One region of the Paucibacter sp. B51 genome, then DNA from elsewhere that is predicted to be linked to it. Evidence: predicted binding sites of a transcription regulator. Region 1 holds the regulator's gene; each other region holds the start of a gene.

Region 1 (6,234 bases):
GCCAGGCCCAGGCCGCCCAGACGCACGGACCAGCGCAGGCCCTCGGCGCCGCCGTCCTTGGACTGGCGCAGGCGACGCAGCAGCCAGGGCCCGAGCGCCAGACCGGCACCCGAGCTCAGGGCAAAACTGGCCATCACCGCCCCACCCTGCGCCGGCCCCGAGGCCAGGGCCGAGAGCAGCAGTGCCGACTGCAAAAGACCACAAGGCCAGGCCACCCAGGCCAAGCCGGCCAGGCCTGCCCGGGCCGCGCGCTTGGGGCCAGCCAAAGCCAAGCCACCTTGCCGCAAACCGGCCACAGGCACTTCGACCTGGCGCGCCACATCCTGACCCAAGCGCTCCATCCAGGCCGGCTGGCGCCCCCGCCATAGCAAGGACATGCCGAGCAGAAAAGCCGCCACGTGAATGAGCACCCAGAAAGGCCGCAGCAGGGCCGTGGCCTGGCCCATCTGGCTGAGCAGCTGCATGCTGGCGGCCGCCACGGCCCCGGCCAGGCTATAGCCCAGCAGGCGGCCGAACTGGAACGCGAGCGGCGAGCGCGCCCCCGCCGCGGCACAGGTGGCGCCGCACATGGCCAGGCAGTGCGGCGTGCCCGCCAGCCCCATCAAGGCGGCGGACGCGGCCAGGCTGGCGTCAAGCATGGGGATCAGATGATGCGGGAGAAGCGCTCACGGCTGCGATCGGCTTGCAGGTATCGGTCAAACACCATAGCAACTGCGCGCACGAAATACCAGCCCATGGGCGTGACCTGGATGGCCCCCGGCTCCAACACGACCAGGCCTTGCTCGGCCAGCTCGCGGATGCGCTCCATCTCGGGCTTGAAGTACTGCTCAAAGCTGAGCAGATGCGCCAACTCGATGGACTCGAACTCCAGCCGCCCCTGGCACATCAAGGCCATGATGACGGCACGCCGGGCGATGTCGTCCCGCGTGAGGGCCAGGCCGCGCTGGATGGGCAACTGGCCCTGATTCAGCGCGTCGTAGTACTCGTCCAGGGTCTTGGCGTTCTGGCTGTAGCTGGCGCCCACCCGGCCGATGGCCGAGACGCCGAGCGCAATCAGGTCGCAGTCCGGCTGGGTGCTGTAACCCTGGAAATTGCGATGCAGCCGCCCCTGGCGCTTGGCCACGGCCAGGGAGTCACTGGCCAAGGCAAAGTGGTCCATGCCGATATAGCTGTAGCCATGGCGCTCAAAGCCGCTGATGGCCGCGGCCAGCATGGTGATCTTGTCGCCCGCCACCGGCAGCTCAGCCTCATTGATGCGGCGCTGCGGCTTGAAACGCTGCGGCAGATGGGCATAGCCGTAAAGCGCGATGCGGTCGGGCTTGAGCGCCCCCACCTGCTCGATGGTGCGAGCAAAGGACTCGGGTGTTTGCAGCGGCAGACCGTAGATCAGGTCCACATTGGTGGATTCAAATCCCAGCGAGCGGGCAGAGACCATCAAGGCCTCAACACTTTCGTAGCTCTGCTGGCGATGCACGGCCTTCTGTACCTCGGGGTCAAAGTCCTGCACGCCAAAGCTCAGACGGTTAAAGCCCAGCTGACGCAGATGAGCCAGGCGCTCGACGCTGACCGTGCGCGGATCCACTTCAATCGACACCTCGGCGCCCGGCGCCAGGCGGAAGCGCTCCAGCATGGCCTGCATCAGCTGGCTCAGCTCCGCGTCGCTCAGGAAGGTCGGAGAACCGCCACCCAAATGCAGCTGCGAGACCGCCGCGCCCCGGCCCAGGTGCTCCAGGGTCAGGTCCATCTCGGTCACCAAGGCCTGCAGGTACTCGGTGGCACGATCATGGTGCTTGGTGATGACCTTGTTGCAGGCGCAGTAATAGCAGACCGATTCGCAGAACGGAATGTGGACATAGAGCGACAGCGGCGTGTTGCCGCCCACCTGCGAACCGCCCGCGCGTTGCGCCAGCGCCTGCTGGTATTGCTCGATGGTGAAGGCTTCGACGAAGCGATCGGCCGTGGGGTACGAGGTGTAGCGAGGCCCGGATACATCGAAGCGTCGCAAGAGCGCTTCGTTGATTTGTGCGGCTGCGGGCGCACCCGCCGCAGCGCCGCTAGCAGGCTTTGTCTCAGGTTGCCGAGGGCCTCGGTCTTGAATGTTCTGTACCATGGGCCGCACTTTGCCAAGGCTTTGGCGAGCCGACTTGACAAGGATCAAGCTCGGCGCGCATTGTCGACCCAACAATGCACCCATGTTTGAGGTGCATCATGCTCATGTCCGTGAAAAATCTGGAAGTCCCGCAGCCCCAGTCTGCTCCGCCTGCTGCCTGCGAATCCCTTAAAAAGCACACGATGAATGCCACCGTCCCTATCAAGTTTGAGCCGCTGAAGGTCGCCTGCTCCAGTTGCAATTTGCGCGAGCTGTGCCTGCCGGTGGGCTTATCCTCCGGCGACCTGGATCAGCTGGACCAGCTGGTGGCCACCCGCCGCAGCGTGGCTCGAGGTGACACCCTGTTTCGCAGCGGCGACGAGTTCCAGTCGCTCTACGCCGTGCGCACGGGCTTCTTCAAAACCTGCGTGTCCTCGGAAGATGGTCGCGACCAGGTCACCGGCTTCCAGATGGCCGGCGAATTGCTGGGCCTCGACGGCATCAGCACCGACCGCCACAGCTGTGACGCTGTCGCACTGGAAGACTCCCAGGTCTGCGTGATCCCCTTCGAACAGCTCGAAGAGTTGTCGCGCGAGTTCACCGATCTGCAGCGCCAGTTCCACAAGATCATGAGCCGCGAGATCGTGCGCGACCACGGTGTGATGCTGCTGCTAGGCAGCATGCGGGCCGAAGAACGCCTGGCCGCCTTCCTGCTCAACCTTACTCAGCGTCTGCAAGCCCGCGGCTTCTCCGCCGCCGCCCTGGTGCTGCGCATGACGCGCGAGGAAATTGGCAGCTATCTGGGCCTGAAGCTGGAGACCGTCAGCCGCACCTTCTCCAAATTCCAGGAAGAAGGCCTGCTGGAGGTGAAGCAACGGCACCTGCGCATCCTCGACCAGGCCGGCCTGCAAAAGCTGGTCAACAACAGCAACTGCTGAGATCAACGCGCCCGCGGCACGGGCGGCGCAGTCAAACAAAAAGGCCTTCGTGTGAACGAAGGCCTTTTTGTTTGGCGCCACCACGCCGGGCGGGCGAATCGCATTGCGGGATCAACGCGGCCAGCCGCGCGGGTGGGCGTCCTCGGGCAAATCAGGCAAGGTGGCCAGCATGACGCTGACACTGGCTGCCAGGCTGATGACCAACCAAAAGATCATGAAGCTGACGGTATAGACCGCCTGACGCGACCAATCCAGGCGCTCGGCGCCAAACCAGCTCAGATCACTGGGGTCGACGACCGCAAACACCAGAGCCTCCATCACCCCGGCCATGAAAAAGGATGGCCAAGCCACTGCCATGGCCCAGCGGCTGCTTTGCTTGGGAACTGCCGATGCGGACGGATCAGCCGCGTCCATGATCACTGCCCGCCAGTGGCTGCATGGTTGCGCGCTTCACGCGCAGGAACCAGGGCCTTGCTACCGCTGGCCTTGTTGGCCACCACCTTGTCCTCCAGCACGGGGTCGGGATTGTTGATGGCCAAGCTCAGAGTGATGAAGCTGGCCACAATCACCAGCGCCGGGCCGCCAACCACCAGCCACATCATCGGCGTGCGCCACCAGCCAGCGGCCTTGGGGGCCGCCGTGCCATTTTCAGGCTTGAAATTCTGGCTCATGCGTCTCGTCTCCTGTGTGTGTGGGCCAAGCTTGGTTCAGCGCGGCACGATGAAGGTTGATTTTTCATGCACGACGGTCGCACCGCTGCTGGCGCCGTCGAGGCTGCGCAGCTGGAACTCGATCGCGTGCGAGCCCTTGCGATCCTGCGCCGCGCGGGCCGCTGTCTCGGGCGGCACCCGCACCGACAGCGTCAGCCAGCGCGCCTCGGCCGGTGCAACACTGAGCTCAGCCACCTGCTCCAGTTTGATGCCCTCCATGCCGATGACCGTCACCTGATAACGGTGATTCTGTTCGGTGGCGTTCATGACCTGCAATCGGTAGAGGTTCTCGACATAGCCATCCTCCACCACGCGGGCAAGCACACCACGGTCACGCACCACATCGAGCTTGACGGGGCTGCGCAGGAACAAGAGGCTGGCCAGCAAGGCGGTGCACAACACGAACAAAACCACGGTGTAGATCACCACACGCGGGCGGAACAAGCGGCGCAGCTTTTGCGCCGGGCTCAGGTGTTGCTGCAAGCCGTTTTGAGTGTCGTAGCGGATCAGGCCACGCGGGTAGTTCATCTTGTCCATGACGCCATCACAGACGTCGATGCAGGCGGCACAGCCGATGCACTCATACTGCAAGCCCTTGCGGATGTCGATGCCTGTGGGGCAAACCTGGACACACAGGGTGCAGTCGATGCACGACCCCAGTCCCGCGGCCTTGACTTCGTCCACGCTGGCCTTCTTGCTGCGGGAGCCGCGCGGTTCGCCGCGCTCGGCGTCGTAGCTGATGATCAATGTGTCCTTGTCGAACATGGCGCTCTGGAAGCGCGCGTAGGGGCACATGTATTTGCAGACCTGCTCACGCATGAAGCCCGCGAAGCCGTAGGTCGCAAAGGCGTAGAACAGCACCCAGAACCATTCCCAAGGGCCAAAGCTGAGAGTGAACGCCTCAGCCCACAAGGACTTGATCGGGGTGAAATAGCCGACAAAAGTGAAGCCAGTCCAGAGCGCGACGGCGATCCACACCAGTTGCTTGCCGCCCTTGCGCCACAGCTTGTTGAAACCCCAAGGCGAGGCATCCAGCTTCATGCGCGCCTGGCGGTCACCCTCGAACTGCCGCTCGATCCACAAGAAAATTTCGGTGTAGACCGTCTGCGGGCAGGCATAGCCGCACCACAGCCGCCCGGCCACGGCGGTGAACAGGAACAGGGCATAAGCCGAGATCAGCAGCAGCCCGGTCAGGTAAATGAAATCCTGCGGGTAAAGGACCAGGCCAAAAATGTAAAAACGCCGGCTGGCGAGCTCGAAGAGCACCGCCTGCCGGTCGTTCCAAAGCAGCCAGGGCAGACCGTAAAACAGGATCTGCGTGAACCAGACCAGCGCCCAACGCCAGGAGGCGAAGAGGCCGGACACGGCACGGGGGTAGATCTTCTTCTGCGCTGCGTAGAGCGAGACGATTTCTACCACCGCATCCTCGCCATCCGCCGGCTTGGCGGCTGGCGCAGGAGCGATGGCCGGTCCGACGCGGGGCGCCGGCGGTACTGCCCGGGCTTCAGTCATGGTCGATCACTCAAGGGGCCGTGGCCACAGTTTTGTTGTTGGACAGGCTCCAGACATAGGCACCAAGCACCTGGATCTGTTCGGCACTCAGACGGGTCGACTGGGCTGGCATCAGATTGTTTTTGCCATTGTTGATCATGGCCATGACCGCATCTTCACCCCAGCCATGCAGCCAGATCTTGTCGGTCAGGTTGGGCGCACCCAGGGCTTGGTTGCCTTTGCCATCGGCGCCGTGGCAGGCAGCGCAGGCACCGAACTTCTCCTTGCCCTTTTGCGCGGCGATCGAGTTGTGGGCGCTGCCCGAGAGGCTCAGCACATAATTGGCCAGATTGCGCACGTCCTCGGCCGCGCCAACGGCGGCAGCCATGGGCGGCATGACGCCGTTGCGGCCGTTGCTGATGGTTTGCACGATGGTCTCGTGCGAACCGCCGTAGAGCCAGTCGCTGTCGGTCAGGTTGGGGAAGCCCTTGCTGCCCTTGGCGTCCGAGCCGTGGCAACCGGCGCAGTTGTTGGCGAACAGGCGCTCACCGATGGCCATGGCTTCCGGGTTCTGGGCCAGCTGCTCCACCGGCTTGCCGTTGAACTTGGCGTACAGCGCGCTCATGGCCTTGTGGGCATCGGCCTGCTCTTTCTCGTACTGACCCGCGCTGCTCCAGCCCAACGAGCCCTTGTTCGCGCCGAGGCCGGGGTAGGCCGCCAGATAGATGCCGGCGAACACCACCGTCAGCACGAACAGAATCGCCCACCAACGAGGCAAGGGGTTGTTCATCTCGCGCAGGTCTTCGTCCCACACATGACCCGTGCTGTTGTCACTGGCCATGACGCGGTGGCGAGCGGCGACCAGCAGCAAGACGATGCAGAACACCAGGCCAGCCACCGTCACGCCGGCCACGAACATGGACCAACCGTCAGAGAAAAAATCACTCATTGAGGCCTCCCATCGGCTTCGTCTTGCAAGGCCATGCCGGCCAATTCGTCAAAGTGC
Region 2 (6,234 bases), on a different contig from region 1:
GCATTCGGACATGGGCTTGGCCACGAAGTCACCGACGCGATCGGGGAACAAGGCATAACCCCAGAACACCTGGACATCGGCCGGCTGATTGGCAAAGTGTGGCTGGTGGGCCAGGACGATGGACATCAGCCAGTTCGAATCCTTGAAAGTCACCAGGCCGCCGGTGCCCGGCTCATTGCCGCTGAAGGCGCGCATCTTGTCGAAGAAGGCCGTGTCCTTGAGCGTGACGGTGAAGGACTCCCACATGGACTCGGCAATGCTGCTGTTGAAGGCCGCCGGATTGCCGAACTCAGGCCGGCCCTGGGCCAGCTTTTCCCACAGGGCCCAGCCCTGGCTGTCCTGCTTGTTCAGCTTCGGCGGCGCGCTGTGCATCGAGCCCAGGCTGGAGGCATCGGTCATGGAGCCGTTCTGGAAAAACACCAGGTCCTGCGGGCCCAGCGCAATGCGCTCGGCCTGGCCGGCGCGCTGGCAGCAGATGGCGGTGACCTGGAACTGGCCTTCGGTCTCGACATGCTCCAGGTCGGTGACCTGGCAGTCCATCACGAAGTTCACGCCCTGCTCGCGCAGCCAGGCCTGCAGCGGCCGAACGAAAGAGTCGTACTGGTTGTAGACCGTGCGCTTGACACCGCCCAGGGTTTCGATGCGCGAGAACTCCATCATGAAGCGATGCAGATAGCGCTTGAACTCGACGGCACTGTGCCAGGGTTGGAAGGCAAAGGTGGTGGCCCACATGAACCAGAACTCGGTCTCGAAGAAGGCTGGCGACAGCCAGTCGGTGATGGCGCTGGTGCCCAGTTCTTCTTCGCTGGCATTGGAGAGCTTGAGCAGCTCCAGGCGGTCGTGCATGGAAAAGCCCATGGACTCGACCGGCACCTTGGCGCGGTGGCGGTTGACCAGGCGGGCTTGCGAATGGGCCTTGTACTTTTCGTTGAAGTCCAGGGTTTCGCCGAGCACGCTCTGGCCCGGGTGTTCCAGCGAGGGGATGGACTTGAACAGGTCCCAGGTGCACTCGTAGTTGTCGGTGGTCAGCATGCGGCCGCCGCGCAGCGAGTAGCCGCGCTCGGCATCGCCGGCGCCATCCAGGCTGCCGCCCATCAAGGGCAAGGCTTCCAGGATGTGGATCTGCGCGCCGGCCACGCCGGCATCGCGGATCATGAAGGCCGCGGCGGCCATGGAGCCGATGCCGCCGCCCAGCAGGTAGGCGCGGAACGAGGGATCGATGGGGCGGGTCGATTGGGGCGTGGTCATGTCAAAGCTCGCTTTCATGTCAGGGGTGGCAGCCGATCCTTCAGGAATCCGCTGAACCTCACCGTTCGCCAGGGAACAGGTGAAGGCATGGGCGTAGCTTGGCGCCGCGCAGGCGGCTGACAAATGATCCGGATCAATCGACCGGAGTGGCGTGGCGGAGCTTTGACTTGGGTCAACCCGCGTGCTCACGGAGCCCGGTTTTCGTCGCGAGCGCTCGGCAGGCTAGGCGGCAGGAGCTGAAGGACCGGAACGTACTTCCTGTACGTGAGGATGCTGAAGCGAGGGCCAACGACGCATGGCGAAGGCGCAGCAGGAAACCTCAGCTTCGCAGGCGCTTGCGGATGCGGCTCAAGGCCTCGGGCGTCACGCCCAGGTAATGCGCCAGGTCGCGCTGCTGCACCCGCTCGGCCAAGGCCGGCTGGCTGCGCAGAAAAGCCTGGTAGCGCTCGTCGGGGCGCAGGGTCAGCAGCTCGCGTTCGCGCTGCTCCTTGCGCACGATGTGCCAGGCCAAGAGCTGACGGATGGCGCGCTGCCAGGCCGGGTGGCGCTCGGTCAGCGCATGCATGGCGGCAAAGTCCACCTGCTCGATCTGGCAATCCTCCAGGGCCACGGCGGCATAGTCGGTCTTGCCTCCGGCCACCAGCACATTGGGGCAGGCGAAAAAGTCGCCCTCGCCGATGAAGGACTTGATCCACTCCTCGCCCGCCTCATTGCTGTAGCTGAGCTTGACCATGCCCTGGCGCAGCACATACACAAAAGGCTGCCACTGGCCGATGCTGAACACATCGTCGCCGCGGGCGTAGTGGCCCAGGCGGTAGCCGGGCTCCAGCAAAGCCCAGTCAGGCAGGGGCGCGCCGGCGGCGCCTTCGAGAAGAAGTCGGGTTTGCTGCATCAATCAGGGAAAGAACCAACCACACAAATCACTCGGCAGGCGCGAGCACGCGCCCATCGATCAGGGCACCACGGCCAGGAAACAGAAGACGGCAAACAGCACCAGATGCACGGCGCCTTGCAGCACGGTGGCGCGGCCGCTGCCCAGGGTCAGGGTGGCCACCACCACCGTCAGCAGGAACAGCACCATGCTGGTGTTGGACAGCCCAAGCACCAGGGGATAGGGGAAGAACAGGGACAGCAGGGCCACGGCCGGGATGGTCAGGCCGATGCTTGCCACACCCGAGCCCAGGGCCAGGTTGAGGCTGGTCTGCAGGCGCTTGCGCAGGGCCGCGCGCACGGCGGCCACGGTCTCGGGCAGCAGCACCAGCAAGGCCACGATCACGCCGACCACGGACGGCGGCGCGCCGGCCGCACGCACGCCGGCCTCGATGCCCGGCGCCAGCAGCTTGGCCAGGCCCACCACGCCGACCAGGCAGGCCAGCAGCAGCACCACGCTCCAGGCCGCCACGCCGGCCGAGGGGCGCTCGGCCGCCTGCTCACCCTCTTCGGTTTCAATCGGCAGGAAGTACTCGCGGTGCCGCACCGTCTGCACAAAGACGAAGGCGCTGTAAAGCACCAGGGACACCAGGCCGGCAAACATCAGCTGGGCGGTGGAAAAAGTCGGGCCCGGTGTGCTGGTGGTGAAGCTGGGCAGCACCAAGGTCAGGGTGGCCAGGGCCACCAGCACGGCCAGGGTCGGGCTGGTGGCCTCGACGCGGAAGGCCAGCACCTTGTGACGCAGGCCGCCCAGCAGCAGGCACAAGCCGACCACGCCGTTGCAGACAATCATCAGGGCCGAGAACACCGTGTCACGGGCCAGGGCATTGGAGCTCTCGCCGCCAGCCAGCATCAGGGACACGATCAGCGCCACCTCGATCACCGTCACCGCCACGGCCAGCACCAGGGAACCGAACGGTTCACCCACGCGGTGGGCCACCACCTCGGCATGGTGGACGGCTGACAAGACCGCTGCCATCAGCAGCAAGGCCAGGGGCAACATCCACCAACCGGCCACGTCTTGGCCCAGATGGCTGATGCCCCACAGGCCCAGCAAGGCCAGCACAGGCGAAACCAAACACCAGGCGGGCAAGGCCGGCGGCAAGCGAAACGGGGCAGCGGAATTTCGATTCATCGCGCGAGCATAAAGGCTCGCGAATTCACCGCGCCGGCCGGGCCAAATCCAGCGCAGCGTGTATCAGCCCGGGCCACTCCGCCAGACCGCCGCAAAGGCCCGCAACTTGTCCCAGGCGCCGAGGCGCTCGTCCGACAAGGCATCGAGAAAATCGGACAGGCGCTTGGACTTGACCATGGTGTACACGGTCAAAGCCGAGGTCACCACCAGCACACCGACGAAATAGGCCAGGCGTTCGGTCCAGGGCGCATCGGCCGCGGCCAGCAAGTTCATGCCCAGGAAACCGGTGGTGATGGTGCCCACCAGGCCGAAGATGGTGACCACGGTCAGGCGCACCACGGTGTTGGCCTGACGACGGATGCTGTCGGTCTCCAGGTAATCGCTCATGTCGGTGACGCGTTGCTTGACCTCGGCATGCAGGGCATCCAGGCCCAGATGCTCGGCGCACATGCGGAACAAGGCGCGTGACTGCGCCTGTTCGGCCACATCGTGGAACCAGTAGCGGTGGGTGAAGCGCAGAAAGCCCTCGAAAGCCGAGCGGATGGCGCGCTTGAAGCGGCGCACGTTTTCGGGATCTTGCACATTGAGCCGACGCAGCGCCTCGACCAGGCGGTCCGAGAACATCAGCAGGGCCGCCTTCTGGAAATGCGCAATCAGGAAGATCAGGAAATGCTGGTGCCGGAACTGGGCCAGCACGCCGCGGTCGCGACAGGCGAAGAAATCCGCATCGGCCCGCCCCACCACCACCAGGGCATGGCCGCTGCACAGATAGCGCGTCTGCGGCGCCGCGCCGACGTCGCTCCAGAATCGGTCGTAGCAATAGCGCCGCTCAAAGTCGCTCAGATGGTCTTCGCCGTAAGGCAGGCTGCCCTCCTGCGCCACCGGGCCGGAGCCGGTGACCAGGCCCAGGCGCACGAAATCGCTGCGCGTCAGCGCGCGTGGATCGTCCACCGCCAGGTAGGCCATCATGGGCATGCGGTAGTACTCGATCTGGCGGTAGCTGAGCGCCCCGGGGCTCGGCTCCCCGGCATGGTTGACCAGGGGGCGCAGCAGCCAGTCCCAGTGCCGGGCCAGGCGCGGCGCGCGGTGGCGGTGCACATGCTCGATGAAGCGCTCGCGCTCGCGGCTGTCCGAGCTGGACAAGACCTGACCCTCGCCGTCCAGCCATTCGGCCTGGGCCAGGCAATGCAGGGGCAGGCCTTGGGCGTCCCAGCCCGGCGGGTAGGCGCGGCCCAGGCGGTACATCAGCTCCTGCGCCTGGGACAAGCTCAGGTCGGCGCTGCTGACCTCGACATTCAGCAGCACCACATCGACATCGAAGAAGAAGTAGAGGTCGACATGGACCACCTCCAGCAGCAGCGGCGCGTCCTGCGGCCGCGTCTGCACGCGCAGCTGTTTGACGTCGTGGCGGCGGAACACCTTCATGCCCGAGCCGGCGCCGCCCTCGGCGCCCTCTCCGTAGAGAAAGCGCTGCACATAGGGCAGAAAGGTGACGAACTCCTGGTAGTGGCGCTCGTGGAAGTTCTGCGGCCCGCCGGTGTACTCGTCAGCGACTTCGCGCCAGGGGCTGTCGGCCACGGCGGCCAGACGCTCCCAGGGCCGGCGCGGTGCACCGGGCGCATCGCCCAGCGGCATCAGGCGCAGCGGCCAGAGCAGGATCTGATGCAGGCGCTGCACGCGCGGGCTGACGGCATGGGGGTCCGAAGCGGGCATGGCGGGGCGTGAGCAGGAAGGGAAGCACCATCATCGGCCGGCCGCGGCTGCCGTCAAGGGCTCATGAAACAGCGCTCTCCCGGCCTGTTTCGGGCTTGCCCACGCGGGCCTGGAGTGACACCATGACGAAATGATGACATTGACCGTCGCCGAATGGCGCACCCTGCTGAGCACGGTCGCCATCTTCAACATCCTGGCCTGGCTGCTGGCCACGGCGCTGCTGCAGCGGCGCCGAGCGGCCCTTGGCGACGAGCTCTTCCTGATGCGGCGCTGGCAGTTGCTGCTCTCGGCCGGCTATGTCTTCGGCTGTGCCTACCGCTCCTTTCTGCCGGTCTTCGATGTGCCGCGCCTTGTGCTGGTGGACAGCTGGATGTCCAGCGTGCTGATGGGCCGCTCGGTGGCCACCCTCGCCGAGCTCTGCTTTGTGGCGCAGTGGGCGCTGATGCTGCGCGAGGTGTCCCGGGCCACTGGCAGCCGGGTCGGGCACATCACCTCCTTCTGGATCGTGCCCCTGATCGCGGTGGCGGAGACCTGCTCCTGGTACTCGGTGCTGACCACGGCCAATATCGGCCATGTGCTGGAAGAGTCGATCTGGGGCCTGTGCGCGGGCCTGCTGGTGCTCAGCTTGGTGGCCATCTGGCCGCGCTGCAGCCCGCGCCAGCGCCCCCTGCTGGCGGCCTGGTGTGCGGCCGGTGTGGTCTACGTGGCCTTCATGTTCATGGTCGATGTGCCCATGTACTGGAGCCGCTGGCTGGCCGACGAGCTGGCCGGTCGCACTTATCTGAGCCTCAGCCAGGGCTGGATCGATGTGGCCGGCCGCTGGGTGGTGTCACACCGCCAGGAAGACTGGCAGGGCGAGATGCTCTGGATGTCGGCCTACTTCAGCGTCGCGGTCTGGATGAGCATTGCCTTGGTTCACGCGCCGGTGCACCGACCTGCGCCGCAGGCGCTGCGCTGAATCGGTCGCGCCAAGCGCCCGCTCAGATGCGCAGGCGCACGCCGCGCGCCGCCAGCCACTTGACCAGGCCGGCCACCAGCAAGGCATAGAGCACTCCCGCCAGCACCCCCGGCGCCCCGCTGCGCAGCAGGCTGGGCCAGCCCAGCTGGCCCCAGCTCATGGCCGCGCCGATGACAAAGGGGATCAGATAGGCCAGCAGGGGATGGGCCGCCACCGGCTCCAGCAGCGCCGGCCAGAGCGAACGCCCCCA
Region 3 (6,234 bases), 3.0 Mb from region 1:
CGGCATTCACGCCTCGGATTCCTGCGGTCATTCCGAGGAACTCACCCAATCCCAAAACGTCCCGCTTCAAGGCATAACGACGCACGCCCGGTGGGTTGTAGCTGAATCGCTGCTCAACGAACCGGGGCTGTTCAGCCCCCGTACGGCAAGGCATGCGGTACTTCGCCACACGCTCACGAACCACGTCCTCAAAGCGCTTCGAGGCCGTGGAATGAATGAGCTTCACATCCGGCGGCTGCTTCCCATCGCCGTGGAATCCCAGCACGACAACGACATGCTCCACGTCACGATCACCCGGCCATGGCGTCGGCGCCTCGATCGGCTCTCGAGGCATGACGACACAGAACTCGTCCTTGTTCTGTCGCGCCAGCGGCAAAGGCTCTCGCTGCGTGTTCGTGAAGTTGAACTCCTGCACCGCCTTGACCGGCCCCTCCGTGCTTGTGAGGCAGGGCAAGCGATAGCCCTCGAGGAAGCGAAACACCTGCTCCTGCATCTCGGGCGCTGCCGTGTTCGTCAGCACGTCAACAAGGGGCGCCGCATCGGCTTGATGGAAGTGCAGCTGGACGCGCATGAAGCCGCCCGCACGGCTTCTCTCGAGCTCGTTCGGATACACCGGCGGCTTCTCCTTGCGAACCAAGCAGCTGAGCGACTGTGCCAGTGAAGGCGGCGTCACATCCGATGCGGTTTGTGCATGCGCAGCAACACCGAATCCGCTCAGCAGACCCAGCACCACCAGCATGCGCTCAAACCCCGTGTTCTTCGATAGGTGGTTCAAGCGCTCCTCCTTGTCTTTATCGGCCAGGGTGAAAGGTCGCGAGCTTAGCTGAATCTCAGCGCTTCTTGCCGCCCTTCAACTTGGCCACACCCAGGGCCACCTTGACCGTGTCGACCACGTTCTCGGCGGTGAAGCCGAAGTGCTTGAACAGCACCGGGGCGGGGGCGGATTCGCCGTAGCTGTCGATGCCGACGACGGCGGCGACGCCGTACTTCCACCAGCCATCGCTGACGCCCATTTCCACTGCGACGCGCGGCAGGCCTTCCGGCAGCACGGCCTTCTTGTAGGTCAGGTCCTGGCGGTCGAACACGGTGGTCGAGGGCATGGAGACCACGCGCACCGGGATGCCTTGCTGGGCCAGGGTGGCTTGCGCCGCCAGAGCCAGCTGCACTTCGGAGCCGGTGGCGATGATGACGCCACGGGCCTTCTTCTTCAGGCCGGCATCGCTGGGCTCGCTCAGCACGTAAGCGCCCTTGGCGATGTCATCGACGGCGGTCTTGGGTGCGTAGGGCAGGTTCTGGCGCGACAGGGCCAGCACGCTGGGGCGCTGGGCGTTGCCGATGGCCATGGTCCAGGCGACCACGGTTTCGGTGGTGTCGGCCGGGCGCCAGACATCCAGGCCCGGGATCAGGCGCAGCGAGGCGACATGCTCGATCGACTGGTGGGTCGGGCCGTCTTCGCCCAGGCCGATGGAATCGTGGGTGAACACATGGATGACGCGCTGCTTCATCAGCGCGGCCATGCGGATGGCATTGCGGCTGTAGTCGCTGAAGGTCAGGAAGGTGCCGCCGTAGGGGATGTAGCCGCCGTGCAGGGCCACGCCGTTCATGATGGCGGCCATGCCGAACTCGCGCACGCCGTAGTTGATGTGGCGGCCGCCGTTGCTGCTGCCATCGGCCTCGACGCGGAAGGCCGGGGTCGACTTGGTGTTGGTCAAGTTGGAGCCGGTCAGGTCGGCCGAGCCGCCCAGCAGTTCAGGCACGGCGGCGGTGAAGGCTTCCAGGGCGATCTGGCTGGCCTTGCGGCTGGCCACGGTCTCGGCCTTGCCGTGGGCCGCGACGACGGCGTCGACGGCGGTCTGGGCGAAGTTGGCAGGCAGCACGCCGGCCATGCGGCGGGCGAACTCGGCGGCCAGCTCGGGGTGAGCGGTGGCGTAGGCGTCGAAACGCTCGTCCCAGGCGGACTCCAGAGCAGCACCCGCGGCCTTGGCATCCCAGTCGGCATACACCTCTTGCGGGATCACGAAGGGCTCGTGCGCCCAGCCCAGCTGCTCGCGAGTCAGCTTGATTTCCTCGTTACCCAGCGGCTCGCCGTGGGCCTTGGCAGTGTTGGCGCGGTTCGGCGAGCCCTTGCCGATATGGGTCTTGGCGATCACCAGGGTCGGCTTGACGCTGCTCTTCTTGGCTTCGGCAATGGCGGCGTCGACGGCGTCGACATCATGGCCGTCCACCGGGCCGACCACGTTCCAGCCATAGGCTTCGAAACGCTGGGCGGTGTTGTCGGCGAACCAGGGGGCGACCTGGCCGTCGATGGAGATGCCGTTGTCGTCGTAAATGGCGATCAGCTTGTTCAGCTTCCAGGCGCCGGCCAGCGAGGCGGCTTCGTGGCTGATACCTTCCATCAGGCAGCCGTCACCCAGGAACACATAGGTGTGGTGGTCGACGACCTGGTGCTCGTCGATGTTGAATTCCTTGGCCAGCATTTTCTCGGCCAAGGCCAGACCCACGGCATTGGTGATGCCCTGACCCAGCGGGCCGGTGGTCGTTTCCACGCCCGGGGTGATGCCCACTTCCGGGTGGCCCGGGGTCTTGCTGTGCAGCTGGCGGAAGGCCTTGAGCTCTTCGATCGGCAGCTCATAGCCCGACAGATGCAGCAGGGCGTAAATCAGCATCGAACCGTGGCCGTTGGACAGCACGAAGCGGTCACGGTTGGCCCATTGCGGGTTGGCCGGGTTGTGACGCAGATGGCGGCTCCACAGGGCCACGGCGATGTCGGCCATGCCCATGGGCGCGCCCGGGTGGCCCGAGTTGGCTTGCTGCACGGCGTCCATGGCCAGTGCGCGAATGGCGTTGGCCATCAGGGTGGGGTTGCGAGCAGCGGTAGTTGCCATGTGCGTGCGGAAGGGAGAGTTGCGGGGTAATCCCGGATTTTACTTGGCCGGCGTGGGCCTGGCGCCCGACCCGCGCGCCAGCCTTGCCGAAATGGGCCGCCGACCCTTGATGCAGCGCAAATTCGTGCCGCCGGAATCTGCCAGTCTTGCAGCTGCGTGCGCCTTCCCTCCTTCTCTCGCCGCGCCGCCCCGGAGGTTCCATGCCCACGACCCGCCCGCTGGCCCTGCAGGTGATCTGCGACGAACATCGCGCCCTGGCTGCCATGCTGAGATCCCTGCCCTTGCTGTTGGCCGAGTTGCGCCGGCGCCAGGCGCAGCCTGACTTCGCCGCCCTGCGCGCCATGCTGTTCTATCTGGACGAGTTTCCCGAGCGCTTGCACCACCCCAAGGAAAGCAGCCTGCTCTTCCCCAAGCTGCGCGCCCGGGCGCCCGAGATCCGCAGCGTGCTGGATCGGCTGGACGAAGACCATCTGCGCGGCGAACGTGCCATCCGCGATCTGGAGCATGCGCTGCTGGCCTTCGAGATCATGGGCGAGAGCCGGCGTGAGGCCTTCGAGCAGCTCTGCGAGCGCTATGTCCACGGCTATCTTCAGCACATGCAGGTGGAGGAAACACAGGTCCTGCCCCTGGCCTTGCAGCATCTGAGTGCGCAAGACTGGGCCGAGCTCGACGAGGCCTTTGCCGGCAACCGAGACCCGCTGGCCGGCCACGCGGTGGATGCGCCCTACCAGGCTCTGGTGCAGACGGTGCTGCGCGCCTTGCCAGCGCCGCTGGGTTTCGGGCCGGCCTTGTAGGTCGATCGTCTCGCGCGAACAACGCACAAATGGGCGATAAACAACACCCTGTTCTGACTCAGACCTGAGCGGGCATCGGGCGATAAACGGAGACAGGCATCTCGCTGCGATGGTGCTGTTGATCCATTGGAAGGACCCAAGATGCGAAAGCTCCCTCTTCTCACGCCCCCCGCCTCTCCACGCACGCGCTCGCTGCTCAAGCCCTTGAGTCTGGCGATCGGCCTGCTCGGCGCCAGCGGCCTCAGCCAGGCTGTGGACTTCAGCTACTCCGGCTTCGGCAACGTCACCCTCGGCAAGGTGGTCAGCGCTGGAGGCATCGACATCGGCTATCCCGACGGCACGCAGTGGAACTGCCCTTGCCTGATAGCGGACTTCTCGCACGGCTCGGTCTACGAGCAGAAGTGGTCGCTCAAACCCGAGTCGCGCATCGGTCTGCAGGGCAACTGGACCTTCACCCCCGATCTGTCCTTCACCGCACAGGGTGTGGCACGCCATGCGGCGCAGAAGGCCAAGGCCGATCTGGAATGGGCCTACCTGTCCTACAACCTGACCCCGCAGCTGACCGTACAGCTGGGCCGCAAGCGCTTGCCGCTGTTCTTCTACTCCGACTACCAGGACGTCAGCTACGCCTACAGCTGGGTGCGCGTGCCGCCTGATGTCTACGGCTGGGCCGTCGTCAACTACAACGGCGCCAACCTGACCTACCGCGGCGATGTGGCTGGCTGGGCGGTGAAATCGAATGCCTACGTCGGCAGCGAACACACCAAGAAAAACCCGATCGCCAAGCTCGAGACCGCCGCGCCCTCGGACATCAACTGGGATCAGATGTGGGGCATCGACCTCGAAATCAACCGCGACTGGTTCACCGCCCGCCTGGCGCTGAACAAGTCCAAGCAGCAGCAATTCCGTGAGGGCGTGCAAACCTCGCCCGATCCGGCCACCGGCACGCACTCGCCGCAAACCTTCGCCGCCCTGTCCTTCGTCATCGACAAGGACAACTGGCTGTTGCGCAGCGAGATCTCCTACATCAACCGCTCACCGGCCCGCGGGAGCTACCGCGGTCGCATGATCGGCGCCGGCTACCGCTTCGACAAGTTCACGCCCATGGTCACCGTCAGTCAGCTGAAGGCCTACAACGCGGCCTTCACGACCCTGGTCGAGAAAGACGCGATGACCAGCTTCAGTCTGCGCTACGACCTCAGTGACACCAGCTCGATCAAGGCGCAGTACGACCGCAGCCGCTGGGACTTGCTGGACGGCAACGATGTGCGCCGCAAGCTCGTGACCCTGTCCTATGACTTTGTCTTCTGAGCGAGGGGCAGCCATCATGACGCAACACCAAACGCACAGCACGCGCCGCCACACGGCCGCACTCGCCGCAGCCAGCCTCTGCCTCAGCCTGCTGGCCTCGGCCGCGCAGGCCGACACCGTGGTCATCGTCCACCCCAGCAATGCGACGGCATTGGATGACGAGCAGATCAGCAAGATCTTCCTCGGCCAGACCAAGACCTTTGCCGGCGGCGGCGAGGCCATCCCGGTGGACCAGAAGGACGGAGCCGCCCGCGAAGACTTCGGCAACAAGGTGCTCAAGAAGAACCAGTCCCAGCTCAAGGCCTTGTGGGCGCGCCAGATCTTCACCGGCGGCGCCAAACCACCGAAGGAACTGGGTGGCGACGACGAAGTGCTGAAGTTCGTGGCCTCGACACCAGGCGCCATTGGCTATGTGGAGGCCGGCAAGGCCAATTCCAGCGTCAAGGTCGTGAAGCGCTGAGCAAGCGCGGGCTCGCTGCGGCTCTGCTTGCAAGCCCTGAAGCAGACGCTGCCGTGGTCAGCTGCAAGCGTGGCCACGGCAGCAGCGGCAATTCGCTCGTATTTCACATTTTTATCAATTTGAAATGTGCGCGCAGCGGCCTTCAAGCGCAAGCTGAAGACCCGAGAGCTCTAGGCCCGCATGCCGACATATTGTTGGATCGGGGCTTGGCGAAAAAGGTGCCACCATGATTGAGGACGCACGCAGCCCGGCGACCATCCTGCTGGTCGATGACGAACCTTCCATCCTGAGCGCCCTGCGGCGCCTGCTACGGCCCCAGGGCCACAAGGTCCTGATGGCCGAAGGCGGTGCGGCCGGCCTGGCGCTGATGGAGATGGAAGCCGTCGATCTGGTCGTCTCCGACATGCGCATGCCGGAGATGGATGGCGTGCAGTTCCTCGAACAGGTGCGCGAGCGCTGGCCCAGCACCGTGCGCATCCTGCTGACCGGCTATGCCGACATCAGCTCCACCATCGCCGCCATCAACCGGGGCGCCATCCATCGCTACATCTCCAAGCCATGGGACGACCAGGACATCGTTCTGTCCATCGGTGACGGCCTGACACGCCATCAGCTCGAACAAGAGAACAAACGACTGGCACAGCTGACCGCCGTGCAGAACGAACAGTTGCAGGACATGAATCTGCAACTGCAAGACAGCAACACCCAGCTGCAAAGCGTCAACACGCAATTGCAAGACGCCAACGGTCAACTGGCTGCCGTCAATGCCGAGCTCAAAACCAGC

What was found. The regulator FNR, encoded in region 1, switches genes on or off when oxygen is low (the NO sensors DNR and NnrR bind a similar motif). The targets are predictions, from matches to a motif close to TTGATNNNNATCAA.
Region 2: a site for FNR is predicted at 1,411-1,424, ahead of OOB33_RS24025 (oleate hydratase). Genes of this name have one in related genera too.
Region 3: a site for FNR is predicted at 2,992-3,005, ahead of OOB33_RS06550 (hemerythrin domain-containing protein). Genes of this name have one in related genera too.

The regions. Positions count from the first base shown of each region.
Region 1 is NZ_JAPIVN010000001.1:4,573,920-4,580,153, forward strand. It holds gene OOB33_RS19265 (sulfite exporter TauE/SafE family protein) at 1-638, opposite strand, end outside; gene hemN (oxygen-independent coproporphyrinogen III oxidase) at 644-2,110, opposite strand; gene fnr (fumarate/nitrate reduction transcriptional regulator Fnr) at 2,293-3,027, shown strand; gene OOB33_RS19280 (hypothetical protein) at 3,139-3,384, opposite strand; gene OOB33_RS19285 (hypothetical protein) at 3,444-3,698, opposite strand; gene ccoG (cytochrome c oxidase accessory protein CcoG) at 3,735-5,249, opposite strand; gene ccoP (cytochrome-c oxidase, cbb3-type subunit III) at 5,260-6,177, opposite strand; gene OOB33_RS19300 (cbb3-type cytochrome oxidase subunit 3) at 6,174-6,234, opposite strand, start outside.
Region 2 is NZ_JAPIVN010000002.1:718,944-725,177, forward strand. It holds gene OOB33_RS24025 (oleate hydratase) at 1-1,248, opposite strand, end outside; gene OOB33_RS24030 (Crp/Fnr family transcriptional regulator) at 1,568-2,140, opposite strand; gene OOB33_RS24035 (calcium:proton antiporter) at 2,201-3,313, opposite strand; gene OOB33_RS24040 (hypothetical protein) at 3,377-5,026, opposite strand; gene OOB33_RS24045 (hypothetical protein) at 5,157-5,984, shown strand; gene OOB33_RS24050 (DUF5009 domain-containing protein) at 6,007-6,234, opposite strand, start outside.
Region 3 is NZ_JAPIVN010000001.1:1,540,666-1,546,899, reverse strand. It holds gene OOB33_RS06560 (hypothetical protein) at 1-775, opposite strand, end outside; gene tkt (transketolase) at 831-2,885, opposite strand; gene OOB33_RS06550 (hemerythrin domain-containing protein) at 3,086-3,679, shown strand; gene OOB33_RS06545 (hypothetical protein) at 3,821-4,990, shown strand; gene OOB33_RS06540 (hypothetical protein) at 5,007-5,450, shown strand; gene OOB33_RS06535 (HD domain-containing phosphohydrolase) at 5,677-6,234, shown strand, end outside.